4 regions of the Paenibacillus tianjinensis genome follow, and region 1 is predicted to be linked to each of the others. Evidence: riboswitches for the same ligand, from Rfam matches in the RefSeq annotation. Region 1 holds a riboswitch; each other region holds the start of a gene.
The links. Region 1 has a riboswitch for cyclic di-AMP ahead of JRJ22_RS00145 (resuscitation-promoting factor). Riboswitches for the same ligand answer to the same signal wherever they lie in the genome.

Region 1 (4,148 bases):
ATACCCGGGCCGATCTCCAAAGCGCCTGACGAAGCGCTAAGCCCCGCGGCTTCAACAATTTTATCCAGAATATTCTGGTCGATCAGAAAGTTCTGACCCAAGCTTTTTTTGAACGAAAATCCGTAGCGCTGAATGATTTCCTTAGTCCGTGTTGGGGATGAGATGTTCTCATGTCCGCTCATGTAGTAATGCCTCCCTGATCAATTTGCGCGAGGGCTGCTTCGAATTCCTCCCGCGTAATACCAAACATCGCCAGCCGCTTGAAAAGCTGCTTGCCGTTACAGTAGCCAATGCCCAGCGCATTGCCGAGTGCCATTCTCCGTTCTGCCGCTGCCGGATGCACCAGCATTCCGGCTGCCATCAGATCATCAAGCCCGATTAGAGCCGGTGCCCCCTCAAAGGACGTATGCACATGCTCAAGTGCATGGCGGATCGCTTCTGGCGAAGCATTCTCTACACCGATATCGCCTCTTCGGGTAGCATCCTTCTCCGGTATAAAGGCATGCTTGCAGCCCGGTACCTTGGACGATACAATCTTGCGTATGCGTTCTCCAGCATGGTCAGGATCCGTAAGGATTATAACCCCTCTGCGCTCCATCGCCAGCGCAATTTTGGCAATGACCTTGCGGTCTACTGCGGATCCGCCCGTCTCTATCGTATCGGCCTCTACCGCCCGTTTAACGGCTACCGTATCACTTTTGCCTTCCACCACAATTAATTCCTTGATCATCGTTACGCTCCTTCCAGGTGCAACACAAAAAGAAGAGGATTCGCTCCTCTTCTTTTTGGCTAAAGAATGTATAAGTGATGAGCTAGACCGTTCGTAAAGTGCTACCCTCACTATATCGTATTAATCACTAATTTGCAAAATACAGCCGCCTTAATTCAGCTCCGGCTTCACAGGTCCGATCACATAGATCGTACGGGATTTCCGGCCGAAATTACGGGCGTTACTCAGTGAATCGTAGTATACATCGATCTTGTTGCCTTGGATGGCACCGCCTGTATCCTCTGCACGGCGAAACCCTAATCCCTCAATGTACACCCACCAGCCGATAGGTATTACATCTGGATCAACAGCAATAGTACGGCCTTCCGTTACGCGTGTTCCGGAAGCTGTTTTTGTTCCAATTCCCGGCTCTTCGGAAGAATAAGCGGTCATGGAGACATTTTTGATCATTCTCTTATACTCAAAATCTACGCCTGCCTTGTGCACGACGTTGCTTGCTGCAGTAGTTTTGGCTGAACTGGAGGTAGTTTTTTTGGTGGAAGTTGCTGCAGCTACAGTTGCTTTGGGAAGTGCCTTAGTTCCAACGGCAATAACCTTGTCTTTGGTAACCGTCTGAACTTCCTTGCCGACCATGCTCATGGATACCAGCTTACCGTCCTGATAAGTCTTTTCGATATGCTGGATGATCGCGCCTGGTTTGCCTGCCTGTGCCACTCTTACGTCTCCCTTGTACAGGGAAGGGTCTGCGGTTTTGATGACCCGGAAAGGCAAGCTTACGGTCCGTTCCACCATTTGTTTGGTGACACGTACAATCTTAACTTCCATACCGGGTGAAACTGCGGTTTCAAGCGAAGGGAAAATCTTGTCATTGCTCTCCAGGCTATAACCTAGTTTTTGGATGGCCTCACCGAGTTTATCCTCAGTGGTGTACAACGTTTTGGTTGTACCATCTGCAGTAAGCGTGAGCTTCTGCGCTCGGGTAATTACGACACGGTCGCCGTCTTGTATTTCATCACTAAGGCCAATGGATACTTCATCATGCGGCAGCAGCGAAATTTGTTCTTTTGCCAGCACGTCGCTGAGCAGCGCTTCACGCGTCTCCAGCGTCAGTACTTCACCGTCTATTACTAAATTTATAACTTTATTGCCTTGACCGTGTACGTACAGCAGAATAAGCAGCGCGATAACGATTGATACCACACCTGCAAGCGAAAGTACGCGAGGATTCACTTGCTTCCACCGTAATGCGAAAGACCTGCTGGATGATTGCGAATCATGGGATACCTCTGGTTGGAATACGCCCACTCTCTCCATCCTCCTTACATAGCCCCGTCGTCCAAGTAGTATATCTAAGAAGACTGAATGATTTCAGACGAAACTAAGTTTGAGATTGCAACAGGATACGCCCGCATTGCTTCAGCGTTTCCTGCTCATGGATCGCCTGCTCGGCATAGCAGCTCCAGATCACCTGTTATACAACAGTATGCTGGGGACATTCACATTATTCAAAACAAAAGAAGCCTAAAAAGAGTTCATAGAGGACTCTTTCGTGGCTTCTCCGGATGTCAGAATACGCGAGAATGTTTATGCACGAGGTTTCCTCTCTTACTGGCGCTTACGAGGTTAGCTGTCGGGTTCGGGCATAAGAGAGACGCCCTATCTCAGGTCACCCGCTCACGGCGGTTGCCCTCAAATTCACCCCGAGACCACATAAAGAAATCAAATAGTGTCTGCGGCATTTCGTGTTGTACTCTATGTACGTTCATGCGGCAGTGCAATATTGGTTCCCCCGTTCTCCATACGGAGACTCAGCGAGACGATCCATGAATCAGTGACTGTTACACTAACAACAGCTCACTGCACTGAAAAGATGATATCCTGTTTTGATGCATGTTGTAAAGGACGATTCAACAACGTTTACGCAGAAATATGGTTAAAATATTGTAATAATCAGCCATTTTGAGATTAAAAAAGTTTAATATATCGGCTATACTTCTTTTTTCACCGGTTTTCCTCCCGATTTCAGACAATCCCAAATCGTACCAGTGCGTTCGCATACGTAATTTCCGCCAATTCCTGTAAATCAATCCCTTTTATTTCCGCGGCTGCTTCTGCTACCAGCCTGACATAACCGCTCTCATTTCGCTTCCCTCTGAAGGGGTGCGGGGTCAAATAAGGCGAGTCCGTTTCAATCAGCAGACGGTCCAGCGGAGTCTTCTCAAGCACCTCTTTGGGAACCCTTGCATTCTTGAAAGTAATGGGTCCGCCGAAGGACAAATGGAAGCCAAGATCCAGGCACATTTTGGCGGTTTCCCAGCTGCCGGAGAAAGAGTGCATTACTCCGCCGACCTCGTTTGCTTTCTCTTCGCGCAGAATCCGAACCACATCCTCATGGGCATCCCGGTTATGAATACAGATCGGCATTCCCAGTTCCCGGGCTAGCCCGATTTGCTTGCGGAGTACTTCCTGCTGTACCTCTTTGGGGGAGGTATCCCAGTAATAGTCCAGTCCGATTTCGCCGATGGCGACTACTTTGGGATGGCTGCATAACGAAGCGATCCATTCCAGATCCCCGTCCTTCATGTCAATGGCATCTACAGGATGCCATCCGACGGCTGCATAAATATAATCATAGGTTTCCGCCAATTTCATGGTCGTCGGGATCGTTTCCCGGTTAAATCCGATATTGATCATTTTAGTCACTCCGGCTTCCAGCGCACGCGCGATTACCTGTTCACGGTCCTCGTCGAATTGCGGAGCATCCAAATGGGTATGGGTGTCAAATAATTGCATAACGCAGCTTCCTTTCTGTCATCATTTCTATGATGAATTCCAACTTTTTTTGTATTATTTTGCAAAAATCCCTGCTACGGAGGACGGTAGCTGTGAAAGTGCTTTCTGCAGCTTATCCTGCGGGAAATACAGATGATATCTGCCGCGGTGAATCCCGCTGATGGAGCGTACAATATCCGATACCTCCGAGATTTCCCTTAGCTTGTCGTGACGGTCGAGCAGCAGGATCTGCTTGCTGTCAAAAGCGTCCCCGGGACGGAATACATCATAGGGAAGATCCGTTGGAAAATCGATTTCCAGGTCATACTCGGCATTCAGTCCAGCTCCGGCAAAACTGCGGCGGATTTCGTCAATTGTCTCAGAATCAAGATTCTCCATCTCTACATATTTATACAGTTTACGATGAATAAAACGGCTGCACAAGTCGCTCAGCAGTTCATCCGCTTCCAATGTCCACTGCATAAAGGCCGTTTGAATCATTGCTTCATCCAGCAGCAGATATTGCTCTACAGTCACTTCACCCCTGAATAAATCACTTAATGGATCAATCATGAATCCAAAAGTATAGCCGTTCTTAAACAGCTCCTTCGCCCTGCGTAAAATCTGCCGCAAAATAATCTCCGAG
Region 2 (4,148 bases), 2.0 Mb from region 1:
AGCTTTTCCAGTAAACGGGAAGCGATCTGATTAGGGTTAGTTTTGCTTTGAGTGTGGTCAGAATCTTCACGGATTAAACCTTCGAATAAGCTTGTCAATAATTTCTGATCAATTAATCCTTCGAAGTAACAGACCGCCATCCCGGATGGGTCTGCCGGTTGCCCGGATAGGGTACGGACGGTAAAGTCAGGACTTTGGCCGAATTGATCTTTAAGTAAGAGGAGCGTATGAGCTAAAGAGGGATTAATAGAATGAACCTCCGGCTGCTTCTTGGATTTTTCGATCTTCTGACTCTGCTGTTTTTGCTGTGAAAAAACCCTTTTAAACCACCGGCCAAGCATCTGCTAATCACTCCATTCCAAGATAAATGATATGGATAATTTGTTCAAAATGATTAAATTTATTCCTCAACAGATTGTCCAGCACAAAGAGCCGCCCCCTCCAAAGGGGAAAAACAGAGCGGCTCAGGGAAATTTATAGGAAGAAATATGAATAGGAAACTTATATGCCTAACATACTAGATGAAAATCGGCATTACAGGAGGACTATGTGATGGATCTGGATTGGATATGGAAATCGGCTTTTCTAGTGGTAGTAGGTATAATCCTTCTGAGAATTGCGGGCAGAAAATCAATTTCACAAATGAGCATAGCCACGACAGTAATTATGATCTCAATCGGTACTACAATAGTTCAACCCATTGCGAATCATGAATTATGGAAAGCTGTTGGCTCTGCCACGGTATTTATTTTGTCATTACTCCTGATTGAATATTTACAATTAAAATATAATTGGCTTGAGAAATTACTAAGCGGCAAATCAAAGACCGTTATTGAGAACGGACAAATAAATGTACATAATCTCCGCGCTATCCGCATGTCAGTAGACCAACTTGAAATAAGGCTTAGAGAGCAGGGGATTTCGAGTTTCAAAGATGTCAAAACCGCTACCCTTGAACCCAACGGCCAATTAGGATACGAACTGATGCGGCATGCCAAGCCAGTGACGATCGGGGAATTGGAACGTATGCTTGGCTTGAAGCCGCAAGACAAGAAGGAACAGGGCCCTCTATTCAAAGAAGTGATTCAAGACCACCATGAGAGCGGGGTGGACTCAACCCTGCAGTAGTGGCAGTTTTTAGGTCGGTTTCTGACAAGCGACAGTAATAACACTTTCCACGTTTTTTCTTGCTGGTTTGCTCCAATGCTGTTCATTTCCTGGAAGGTCATCGAACCATTCTGCATCATCGGGACAATCCAGAATCATGAACTTGCCGTATTTTTGATCTCTTGACTGATGGTATTTGAGATACGCCTTGCCCTGGTCAATTGCCAGAATTTCTATTTTGCCGGAGGAATGGCTCATAGATAACCGTACTCTTTTACCTAGTCCAGAGGTTCTTGCCTTAGCTTCTTCTACAATTTGATAAACACGGGCAAGCGGCAGTACAAATTCCCGGTTGCCGGCGACCGGACGGTTAATAAAAAAGTAATAAGGGGTAACACCTGCCCAGGAAAGCCGGTCCAGGAGTTCTCCCAAAACAACAGGATTATCATTAATGCCTTTAAGGATCGGTGTCTGATTGACGACAATTGCGCCAGCATTATGGAGGGCTGAAAAGGCTCTTTTTGCTTCTTCTGTAATTTCCCGGGGGTGATTAATATGAGCCATCACATATATCCGTCTGTCTTTGGTGGAGTGGGACCGGATTAGCTCGAGCAGTTCATTGTCCTCGGATATACGCATTGGATTATATACGGGGATTTTGGAACCGAGACGGATAATTTTTACATGATCAATGGCTCTTAATCTCTCAATGATTGAACGAAGTTTGGGGGTGGAGAGGATTAAACTGTCTCCGCCGGTAAGAAGCACATTGTTTATCTCCGGATGGTTAGCGATATACTCCAGACCTGGCGAAACATCGGACACTGCTTCTTTGACATCATTACGGAATAAACGCTTACGGAAGCAATACCGGCAGTAAGCCCCGCAGACTTCGGATACGATTAGGAGAGCTGTGGTCTTGTATTTATGCTGGCATCCGGGCACAACATAATTTGTATCCTCATCTGAGGCGTCCCAGCGCCCGTACTCCGTTAGTTCACCTTCACCCGGAATCACGAGCTTTCGAATAGGGTCTTCCGGATTGTCCCAATCAATCAGTGAAAGATAGTAATCATTCACTCGAAATACAAATTTGTCCGTGACTACCTTAAGTCTCTCCTTTTCCGGCCCAGAGATCATCTCAATCTTATTGATATCCGTTATGTACCTTACCTTTTCCAAATAAATCTCTCCTTTAATCTCATTTGTGTGAGAAGGAGGGAGCCTTGGTATCAATAGCCTAACTGCTGCCAGCAGGGTCAAAACAGCACAAAAAGAGACCCTTAGAAAAGGGTCTCTGTGATGTAAGTTACAAAAAAGCAGACCCATCCACTACTGACGAGGTTAGCTGACGGACTCGGGTAAGATGGTACCCTACACTCTAATTTGAATGATTCGCCCCAATTGACTGGTTCCCCCGCTTTCCAGCTGTAAATTCTGGAAATTAAGCGTAGGTAAAGTATACCCATGTTGCTTTGAAATGTCAAAAGTATTCCCGCACCTTTTAATCGCTTATTTTTTGAGCTCAAAAAATTTTTTTCTGGTTACTCTCGTCCACCTGGGACAGAGAAATAATTCCAGGCAGTTGCGTTTCTGTTCGGTAATTGCGTAAATCCTGCTGTCCCAAGGGTTTCACGTTCTTACAGAGACAGTTAAGGGAATGCCGAAACAGCTTGTTCGTTCCGTCAGTAGACTGCCAATTTAACATCACTGCAAGCGCTTTCATATCATGTAAAGCTTTCTGCCGCGCTTGACGTATTTGGAAATCCTTTGTTATGGTTTTTATAAGCAAAAGCCAGCAAAACCGGCCTTTTGTAGAACTTCGCCCCTGTTTTGCGTAAGATATTCTAACCCAACCAACTAAAACTGAGGGAGATGATTGAGTTTGATCAAGGGTATCATATTTGATTTTGATGGAACGATTATCGACACCGAAACGGCTTGGTACACGGCATTTAGTGAGGCTTACGAAGAGCATGGAGTAGAATTGACGCTTGAACAGTACTCCACCTGTATCGGAACCAGTTTAAACACCTTTAATCCGTACGAATATCTTATGACAGATTTGAAGCTTCCTATCGACAAGGAGGATTTCAAAAGAGCTGTTCAGCAGAGACATAGTAAACTTATGGAGCTTGAGACGATACGTCCGGGAATCCAGTATTATTTGGATTCAGCCAAAGAAGTTGGGTTGCGTATGGGGCTGGCGTCCAGCTCATCTATGGAATGGGTGGAGAAATATCTGGATCAATTGGGGATCCGGCATTATTTCGAGTGTATACGGACGTCGGATCATGTTGAAAATGTGAAACCGGACCCTGAATTATACAATCAGGCTTTAACTTGTCTGGGGATTATGCCTGATGAGGCTGTGGCTATTGAAGATTCACCGAATGGGTCTAAGGCAGCCGCAGCAGCGGGGATGAACTGTGTCGTTATCCCCAATAATATTACAAGTTTCCTGGAGTTTGAACCCTCGCATCACATCATAGAAAGCTTAAGTCACCTCGATTTTGATCATGTCCTTACCCGTCGCTGCTTCCAGAAAACTGGTTAAAGAACGCTGAAACCGAAACGAATCTTAATACAAGGGGGACGCCTTATTGAGAGCAGTGCATTTTGGCGCTGGAAATATTGGCAGAGGGTTTATTGGTCCAATGCTGTCGAAATCAGGCTACAAGGTTTGTTTTGTCGGACGGAATAAGAAACAAATCACTCAACTGCAGAAGCGTGGTCAATATCAAGTGACTTTGGCCAATGAGGACCGGGACAGTTTTATAGTGAGTAATGTAACAGCGATTCATATAGGGGAAGCTGATGATGTGGCAAAAGCTATAGCGGAGGCTGAAATTGTAACAACGGCAGTGGGAATATTGGCACTCAAGGATATCGCCAGTTCAATAGCCAGGGGAATAGAGCTCAGACTTAAAAGCGATAATCCTAAACCGCTTCATGTGTTTGCCTGCGAGAATGGGATTAAGAGCAGCAGGAGATTAAAGGAATCCGTATATCTTCATCTGAAGCACTCCTTCAGAGAAAAG
Region 3 (4,148 bases), 2.8 Mb from region 1:
CACAGGGATTTCAGCCCAGCTGCTGGTATCGTAATCTGATTTATAGAAATCCTTGATGCGCTGCTCAGGGGTCTCCGCGAAGGCAAACTTCCAGCTGCCATTAAGGGTTTGATAATTAGGGGATGCTGTTTTGTCTCCATGCAATGCCTGCTGAGCGGTCGTGTAGGACATCATGGACGAATGAGCCGGCAAGCGGTTCAATTCAAAAATTTCGGGATTGTTATTCCATTCAGGATAGCCGTTGGCGGGTGGTTGGTAGTTAAGCTTCTTGCGCACATTAACATCTCCTTGTATTGTTATATTCATATTATAAATTGGCAAATGCCTATAAGATATACAAGGATATTATAGTGAAATAACAATATATGAAACAGGTGAATGGACTTGGAGAGCATGATGGTTTTTTGCGGGACAGAGGATACGGTTCAGCTGCCGCTGTATGCTACAACGATCGGATATTGGGAACACCAGGAAGAGACTGAACGTCCGGCAGGGTTTCCGGATTATCAGCTGCATCAGATTTTGGACGGCAAGGGCGAGCTGACGATAAAAGATAAACGGCAGATTGTCGGCCCGGGAGATGTATTCATTACCTTTCCTGATATTCCGCATTCCTATACACCGGTTAGCCGGGAGTGGGAGCTGGCCTGGATATCGTTTCAGGGGAGAGAGGCCGGGGGGATGCTGTCGTATGCGGGCATCCGCGAGTCAGGTATCTGGAGATTAAGGGAAGCTGAACTTCTTGCTCCGCTTAAAGAAATGCTGCTGCTGCCGGGTGGCAACGATCTCGAAGTGAACATGGAACGTTCCAAGCTGCTGTACTCGCTGCTGCTGGATTTGAAAAGAAATCTGCCTCCTGCCCCGAATAAGGAGGATGAGCTTGAGCGGATCAAACCGGTGCTGGAGCATATTGAGCTTCATCTGCACCGGACACTGACCTTAAAGGAGCTGGCGGAGGTAATCTCTGTTTCTCCGCAATATTTGTGCAGGCTGTTTCAGCGTACGGTTCATGACCGGCCGGTAACCTATATCAATAAGCAGCGCATTAACCGGAGCAAGCAATTGATGTATCAGGAACGTGAAAAAAAACTGTACGAAATCGCACAGCTGACAGGTTTTGAGAACGCGAGCTACTTCTGCGCGGTGTTCAAACGGTTAACCGGAATGAAGCCTGAGCAGTTCAAGCAGCTGCACGGTTTGGATTAAATAAATTGTAAAATACCCAGGGCAATAAAAAATGCTCCTACCCAGATTGAAACTGCACCGTAGAATGTTCTTGATTCGATTTATACATCATCATCTTGATAGATAAACTGCTCTACGAGCTCAGTAGTGACCGCTAGATCAGGATGCGAATTGTCGATTAGCGCCACGTTTGCTTCGGGCAGCGGCCATGTAACCGTACGGCTGCCCAGTGAAGAGCGGAAGACCTCCCAATTCCGGAACTTCCAGTCATCCAGCGGGGAATGCCTGCCTTGTATCCGCTCGCGGAACAGCTCCTCGTCAGCTAATGTGACCAGCACGACCTTGACTTCAACCTCCTGCAGTGTAAGGCCAATCCGGCTCAGCTCGTTTTCAATCCAGCCGGGATTCGCCGCTTCCTTCGTAAATGGGCCCACCACAAAAACATCGCTGTCCAGGCCAAGATTATCAAGTGCGGCATCCATTGTGATCCGGTACCCCAGGTCGCGGCACAGTCTTTTATATTCTGCCGAGTCCCTATCAGTGGGATCTAGTCCGTGCATAGTCATAATAGCATCTGCCGCAGGCCTCAATAAAATATCCATGTCGAAAAAGGCGGCTTTACGGCGGGAAGCGACAGCCTTGGCTAATGTGGTTTTACCGGCGCCTGCCGGACCCAGGAAAAAGACGAGTTTGTTCATTGCAGTAGGCTCCTTACTATACGAGTCGGGTTGATTATCAGCTCCCCTATCGTAACATGACTTACCTGTATGCTGGTAATCAAAATAGGAGAGGGAATCGGGCTTATGATAGCGGAGCTTGTATTGCCCGACGGGACAGCTTATGAGAAACGGCGTAATCATGAGTAAATCATCGACCGCTTAAGAGCGAAGTTAAAGAATACGCCTTCATTCGTGAAGAGGCGGCATTCTCTGTCTTTTTTTTCCACACTTAAGGTTTTACATTAAACGGCCGCAGGCGTAAGATTCAAATCAGCAACCGAATACTATAACTGTTCTCAAATGGCTGAATTCCGTTAATGGGAACGGGGGAACCAATGGTGAAGACAGCGTTCGCTCAGACCGCTGCCGTTCACCCCGGGGTGAATCCTTGCTGAGTGCTGATTAGCATATCCGGCAGGGTAGGGCAATCTCGCTGCCCGAATCCGTCAGCTAACCCCGTAAGCCTCGAAGAGAGAGGATGAGCGCCATGATCGATTAACCGACCACGGAGAGCCCTGCCGCTTCTGTGGTCTTTTTGCTGCGCCTACAGGTTGGATTGTCGATCTGTATGAGAAGTAAAATTCTTATAACAACAAAATTAAATACTATTATTCGATATGAAGTGCTAAAAGGTGGGATTAATATCATTACTGTATTTATCGTGTGCTTCTGGGTAGGACTACTGCTCCTCCTCAGCGGCGGATTTCATGGGCATGGCCTGGCAGGTCACATGCATGTGGGAGGCGGTGATGCCGGAGGTCCGGGCTTTGTGCCCATACTTCCGCTGATGGTGTTTGTCACGGTCTGGGGCGGAACGGGTTATGTGTTTACCCGGTTCAGCGGGATGACGATGCTTGCAGTGGTCCTGATCTCCACCGTGGTTGCGTTGCTGCTAGGCTGTCTGATGTATGTAGTGCTGGCCCGGGTGATGACCCGGTATGACAGCAGCATGAATGAAATGGACTATGAACAGGCGGGCCAGCTCGGATACATCAGCATTCCTGCAATGGATGGTGCGGTTGGGGAAATGAAATATGTGCTGCACGGAACGATGCGCTCCCTTGGGGTGAGAGCAGAAGCCGGCCAGCAGCTTGCAAAAGGCGACAGAGTAATTATTTTGAAGGTGGATAAAGGAATGGCAACAGTAACTCTATTTGAGAGAGAATTTGAACAATTATAAATAACAGGGAGTGTCGAACTAATGGTAATTCTTTATACAATCGCGGCTATTGTTGTTGTAATCCTGCTGGCTCTACTTAGTATCGTGAACGCTTATAAAAAAGTTCCGCCCAATCAGGCAATGATTGTGTTCGGCCTCGGCGGGAAGAGAGTGGTGCAGGGCGGAGGGACATTCGTCATCCCCGGCTTCCAGAACAGCAAGACTATCTCCATGATGCTGATGAGCTTTGATGTCATCCCAGCGCAGGCGATGTTCTCCCGGCAAGGCATCAAGCTCAACTTGGAGGCAGTGGCCCAGATTAAGATCAAAAGTGACCCTACTGCTATTCTGACGGCCAGTGAGCAGTTTATCGACCGGCCGGAAGAAGACCGCGAGACGATAATCCTGCATTCGGTGGAAGGGCATTTACGCGGCTTGATCGGACAATTAACGGTTGAATCGATTCTAAAGACACCTGACGAAATCAACAGTAAGATGCGGGAAACCTGCTCGGAAGACCTCGACAAGATGGGACTGGAAGTGGTCAGCTTCACTATTAAGAAAATTACCGACGACAAAGGGTATATCGACAATATGGGCGTTCCGGAAATTGAGCGCATCCGCCGTGATGCAAGCATTGCCAAAGCGGAAGCGGAACGTGACATCCAGATCAAGCAGGCCGAGGCGGAGAAAGAATCTTCCATTGCCAAAGCCAATGCGCATCAGGCGACCATTGAAGCGGAAACTGCTGCCCGCGCCAAAGAATCCTTGTTTGAGAAGGATCTGAACATTAAGCAGGCGGACTTTAAGCTGGAGACGGAAGTGAAGAAGGCGCAGGCGGATCTTGCGTATGAATTGCAGCAGAATAAAATCAAGCAGTCGCTGGTTACAGAACAGGTCAAAATTACGCAGATGGAAGCGGAAGCCAACCGGACCGTCCGGGAAATCGAAGTTGAGCTGAGACAGAAGGAGCTGGAGGCAACGGTGATTAAGCCTGCTCAGGCGGAAAACCAGGCAACGATTATGAGAGCGGAAGCGGCCAAGCAGCGGCAAATTCTTGAGGCCGAAGCAGAGGCTGCCACAAC
Region 4 (4,148 bases), 2.0 Mb from region 1:
CTGGCCAAAATGGAAGAAGGGAAGATATCCCTTCTGGAAGAAGAGCTCAACCTCTCTGACCTGACTGAACAAGCTGTTCAAAAAGTTAAATTGAAGGCAAAAGAAAAAGGGTTAGCCCTGTCGTTCGAATCTTCCGGGCCTGTTACACTGGTCCGCGGTGATGGTAAACGGATGGAGCAGATTGTCCTGAACTTGCTGGAGAATGCGATCCGTTATACAGAGAAGGGGAGTATCCAAGCGGGTCTGCAGTACGCCGGAAGCTCTGTAATCCTAAGCGTTGAAGATACGGGAATTGGGATTCCTGAGGAAGACCTGCCTTATATTTTCGAACGGTTCTATAGAGTGGAGAAATCCCGTGCACGTCAATTCGGGGGAACCGGATTAGGTCTATCCATCGTAAAAAAACTGGCCGAGCTGCAGGGCGGTAAGATAAAGGTTACAAGCAGGCTAGGCGGAGGAACCCGGTTTGAAGTGTACTTTCAGCGGCAGCCGGACCCGGGGGGACACAGCAAATGAAGAAAATAGAATGGCTTATCGCCTTTTTCTTTATGGGAATAGGTGTAATGTGTATGACCCTTTCAGCCGTTTCTTTCCAAAGCGACTCACTGCTCCATTTCGGTTATATAGTGAAAACATTTCTGATCTGTGCAGTACTTATCGGGATAAGCCTGTTTCTGGTGCTGAGAGTATTGAAGTTGAACAAAAGATCGAAAAAATAAGCTCCTTTCAAAACTATCAACACATTTTCTACACAGACATTTCTTACAATGAAAATATAACAAATCTTATTTTGTGGAGGTAATGATATGGATTGGTCTTGGTTAGCTGTGCTGGTATGTCCGTTAATGATGATATTTATGATGTTTGGTATGCGTGGTGGACACGGCCATGGTCCGCATAAGAAACAGCTATCCGCCGGTGTGGTGGAGCAAGAATTATTGCAGTTAAAAGCACAAAATGAGTTGTTGCAAAAGGAAGTGCAAGATTTAAAGAATAGAGCTGTTTAAAGGTAGGAGATAGGCGGGATTACTCGAAAAAAGACTCCGGAGATGATCTCCGGAGTCTTTCATCTTACTATTAATGAGTCATTCCACTCATGCCGCCCATACTGCTTACAATCTCGGGATTAACCATTCCGAAGATCATTGCGATGTGTGCAACGACCAGGAATCCGCTGACAAGAATAAAGTGGAGTTTCAGCTTTTCTTCCTCCGTACGCTTACGTCCAATAAGGCCAAGGTCCAGCAGGGCAAGAGGCAGTAGGAAGATTACACCGCTCAAATAGAATCCTACCGCGACTACATCTACCCAGGTATGCCATTCCCCATTTACAGTCAGAGGGACAAAAGCGGTCGGGAACAGATATAGGAATACTCCTGTAAAGTACAGACCGGCCAAAATGCTGCAGATCCGGTTAAAAGCTCTTAGGCTGCCTTTGACATTTTTGTTGAAAAGAATAAAAAACTCGGTCACCGTAATGGTCTCAGCAAAAATGACCGGGATTGCCATAAAAATGATCAGATTCCATGGCTGGTTGTCCATCAAAAGGGACATGTAATGCGTCATATTCATTCGTTTATTTCCCCCATCTAATATTGTTACTACAAAGTTAGTATAGGGGGAAAGTGTGTGGAAAGTATGGAGATTTCCTTTACAATGATCAGGGCGAACTATATAATTGGATTAATTTTATATTGCTATATCCGGAGGAGCCTGCCAACAGCGGGCTCTTTTTGTGTTTTTAACTGGAATAAATTTACTCATTCTGATGAACCGCTTAATTCCGTCCAGGAAGCGGGGGAACCAATGATCCCGGGGTGAATCTCGAGAGATCGAGTAGGGCAGCTCTCTAGCCCGAATCCGGCAGCTAACCCCGTAAGCGTCCAAGAGAGGGGCACATGTAATGACGCATATTGAAGTCAATGAAACCACACTGTATTACGAAATGTCCGGCAGTGGTCTACCTATTGTTTTTATTCATGATCATTCAACCTCCCATCAAATATTTGAACCTCAAGCGGATTATTTCAGCAAGCGGGCTAAGGTGATCGTCTTTGACCTAAGAGGAAATGGAAGATCGGGGAAAATGAACGTAGAAATTAGCCGGATCATAGACACACAATGTGAAGATTTAAAGGGGCTATTGGACGAACTGGATGTGGTCCGGGCTGTAATTGTAGCTTGTTCCAGTGGGGCCATGATTGCCCGGAAATTTGCATATCTGTACCCTGAACGGGTAATAAATATGGTATTCGTAGACAGTTACTTTCATGGTGGTGACGCAGCTTTAGCCGGAAGAGCGATGGGGATCTTTGAAATATGCGCTTTGGCAGCCCACTATCTCCCTGCGGAAATGTTTATGCGATCTTTACGTATCACATACAACAAGTGGCTCTCGGCCTACCATATTCTGAGAAGAGAGCTTTTGCAGGAACGGACAACAGAATTAATCAAGCAGCGACTGGCGCTAAGACAGGCAGACTCCTTCGGGTTCGCAGCGGGGCTGCAAATTCCCGTTCTTTGTGTAACAGGGAATCTGAATGAAAGGGTTCTGGAGCAGGCAAAAAAAACGGTGGCTCAATATCCGCTTGCTCGTTTAGCGATACTTGATGATGCCATGTACCCCAGCCACCTATGCCAGCCGCAGCATTTTAACCGGCTAGTGCTTGATTATTTACAAGACCAGCAATGTTTCCGGCAGGCAGCATCCGGCAAGTAGAAGGGTGATGCATGGTGTGCTTTATTTGCATACGACACAGAGCGTCTTTCCTTATACTGTAGAAACGGCTGCAGAGTTGTTTATTGATGAGGTGAAGAGACGGATCCTCTGAATAAACGAATTCTCTTTACAATTGCTTTAGCGAACCCTATAATGGTACTAATTGTATATTGTTGTATCCGGAGGAGCCTGCCACTAGCGGGCTCTTTTTGTGTTTTTTCAAGGACTGGTGTAAAAATTTGATTGTAACAGGAGCCTCTAATATGTTATTTGATAAAATCTTGTTCTTCCAGAAACTCAAACTGACTTCTTCCAGGATTATTCTGCTCGGTTTTGCTGCACCCATATTACTTGGAGCTGTGCTGCTATCCTTACCGCTATCTTCATCCACAGGTAGTAGTGTAGGCTGGCTGAACGCATTGTTTACCTCAACTTCAGCTGTCTGCGTGACGGGTCTAGTGGTACTCGATACAGGGATGGACTTTTCACACTTCGGACAAATCATAATCTTACTGCTTATTCAAATTGGCGGTTTGGGGTTTATGACCTTTGGGGTCCTAATAGCTGTGGTTATGGGGAAAAAGATCGGATTAAAAGATCGTCTGCTTATCCAACAATCCGCCAACTCTGTGACAACTCAAGGTGTTGTCCGTTTATCACTCAGCATCTTCCTCATTTCTTTTATCGTCGAGACTATAGGAGCATTATTATTAACTCTCCGGTGGGCAAATGAAATGGGGGTGGAAAGATCTATTTACTATGGAATATTCCATTCCGTCTCTGCCTTCAATAACGCTGGTTTTTCGTTGTGGCCGGACAGTCTGAGCCGTTATGTCGGTGACCCGTTAATTAATATCGTCATCTCATGTTTATTTATCATCGGAGGGATCGGGTTTACAGTGATTTTGGATTTGTACCGGAAAAGAAGGTGGAGGGATCTGTCCTTTCACACTAAAATTGTTCTGCTCACTTCCGGATTTCTGTGTATGGCCGGATTTCTGGTGATATTTACGATTGAACTCTTTAATACCAAGACCTTTAGTACTCTCTCCTGGAGCGAACGAATCTGGGCAGGATATTTCCAAGGTGTAGTAACGCGGACGGCTGGTTTTAACTCCATTGATATTGCTGCGATGCTGCCGGCTTCCCAGTTTTTCATGATCTTCCTGATGTTTATTGGCGCTTCATCCGGATCGACAGGAGGGGGGATAAAAACAACTACTTTCGCTGTGATTATGTTAAGTATTATTGCAACGGTTAAAGGGAAGGCTGACGTCCAGCTTCTTAAAAAGCGGATCTCTCAAGAGATTATTTTCAGGTCACTCGCGGTGATGACCATTTCTATGGGGGTGGTTCTCGGAGTTGCCTTTCTTTTAACGATTACAGAATATCCTCATCAAAAGGATTTTCTCGCACTTCTCTTCGAAGC

Region 2: another riboswitch for cyclic di-AMP. It lies ahead of JRJ22_RS08700 (KamA family radical SAM protein); the one in region 1 lies ahead of JRJ22_RS00145 (resuscitation-promoting factor).
Region 3: another riboswitch for cyclic di-AMP. It lies ahead of JRJ22_RS12715 (NfeD family membrane protein); the one in region 1 lies ahead of JRJ22_RS00145 (resuscitation-promoting factor).
Region 4: another riboswitch for cyclic di-AMP. It lies ahead of JRJ22_RS08655 (alpha/beta fold hydrolase); the one in region 1 lies ahead of JRJ22_RS00145 (resuscitation-promoting factor).

What each region holds. Positions count from the first base shown of each region.
Region 1 covers NZ_CP070969.1:29,438-33,585, reverse strand. The annotation lists gene rsmA (16S rRNA (adenine(1518)-N(6)/adenine(1519)-N(6))-dimethyltransferase RsmA) at 1-182, opposite strand, end outside; gene rnmV (ribonuclease M5) at 179-730, opposite strand; gene JRJ22_RS00145 (resuscitation-promoting factor) at 881-2,035, opposite strand; cyclic di-AMP (ydaO/yuaA leader) riboswitch at 2,328-2,554, opposite strand; gene JRJ22_RS00140 (TatD family hydrolase) at 2,753-3,523, opposite strand; gene JRJ22_RS00135 (HD domain-containing protein) at 3,578-4,148, opposite strand, start outside.
Region 2 covers NZ_CP070969.1:2,028,507-2,032,654, forward strand. The annotation lists gene JRJ22_RS08690 (spore germination protein) at 1-341, opposite strand, end outside; gene JRJ22_RS08695 (DUF421 domain-containing protein) at 553-1,128, shown strand; gene JRJ22_RS08700 (KamA family radical SAM protein) at 1,138-2,289, opposite strand; cyclic di-AMP (ydaO/yuaA leader) riboswitch at 2,426-2,568, opposite strand; gene JRJ22_RS08705 (HAD family hydrolase) at 2,993-3,664, shown strand; gene JRJ22_RS08710 (mannitol-1-phosphate 5-dehydrogenase) at 3,720-4,148, shown strand, end outside.
Region 3 covers NZ_CP070969.1:2,867,672-2,871,819, forward strand. The annotation lists gene JRJ22_RS12700 (beta-galactosidase, LacZ type) at 1-276, opposite strand, end outside; gene JRJ22_RS12705 (AraC family transcriptional regulator) at 379-1,206, shown strand; gene JRJ22_RS12710 (P-loop nucleotide/nucleoside kinase family protein) at 1,287-1,883, opposite strand; cyclic di-AMP (ydaO/yuaA leader) riboswitch at 2,197-2,384, shown strand; gene JRJ22_RS12715 (NfeD family membrane protein) at 2,566-3,084, shown strand; gene JRJ22_RS12720 (flotillin family protein) at 3,106-4,148, shown strand, end outside.
Region 4 covers NZ_CP070969.1:2,016,906-2,021,053, forward strand. The annotation lists gene JRJ22_RS08635 (sensor histidine kinase) at 1-516, shown strand, start outside; gene JRJ22_RS08640 (hypothetical protein) at 513-719, shown strand; gene JRJ22_RS08645 (DUF2933 domain-containing protein) at 807-1,007, shown strand; gene JRJ22_RS08650 (DUF6803 family protein) at 1,078-1,572, opposite strand; cyclic di-AMP (ydaO/yuaA leader) riboswitch at 1,765-1,897, shown strand; gene JRJ22_RS08655 (alpha/beta fold hydrolase) at 1,904-2,719, shown strand; gene JRJ22_RS08660 (TrkH family potassium uptake protein) at 2,983-4,148, shown strand, end outside.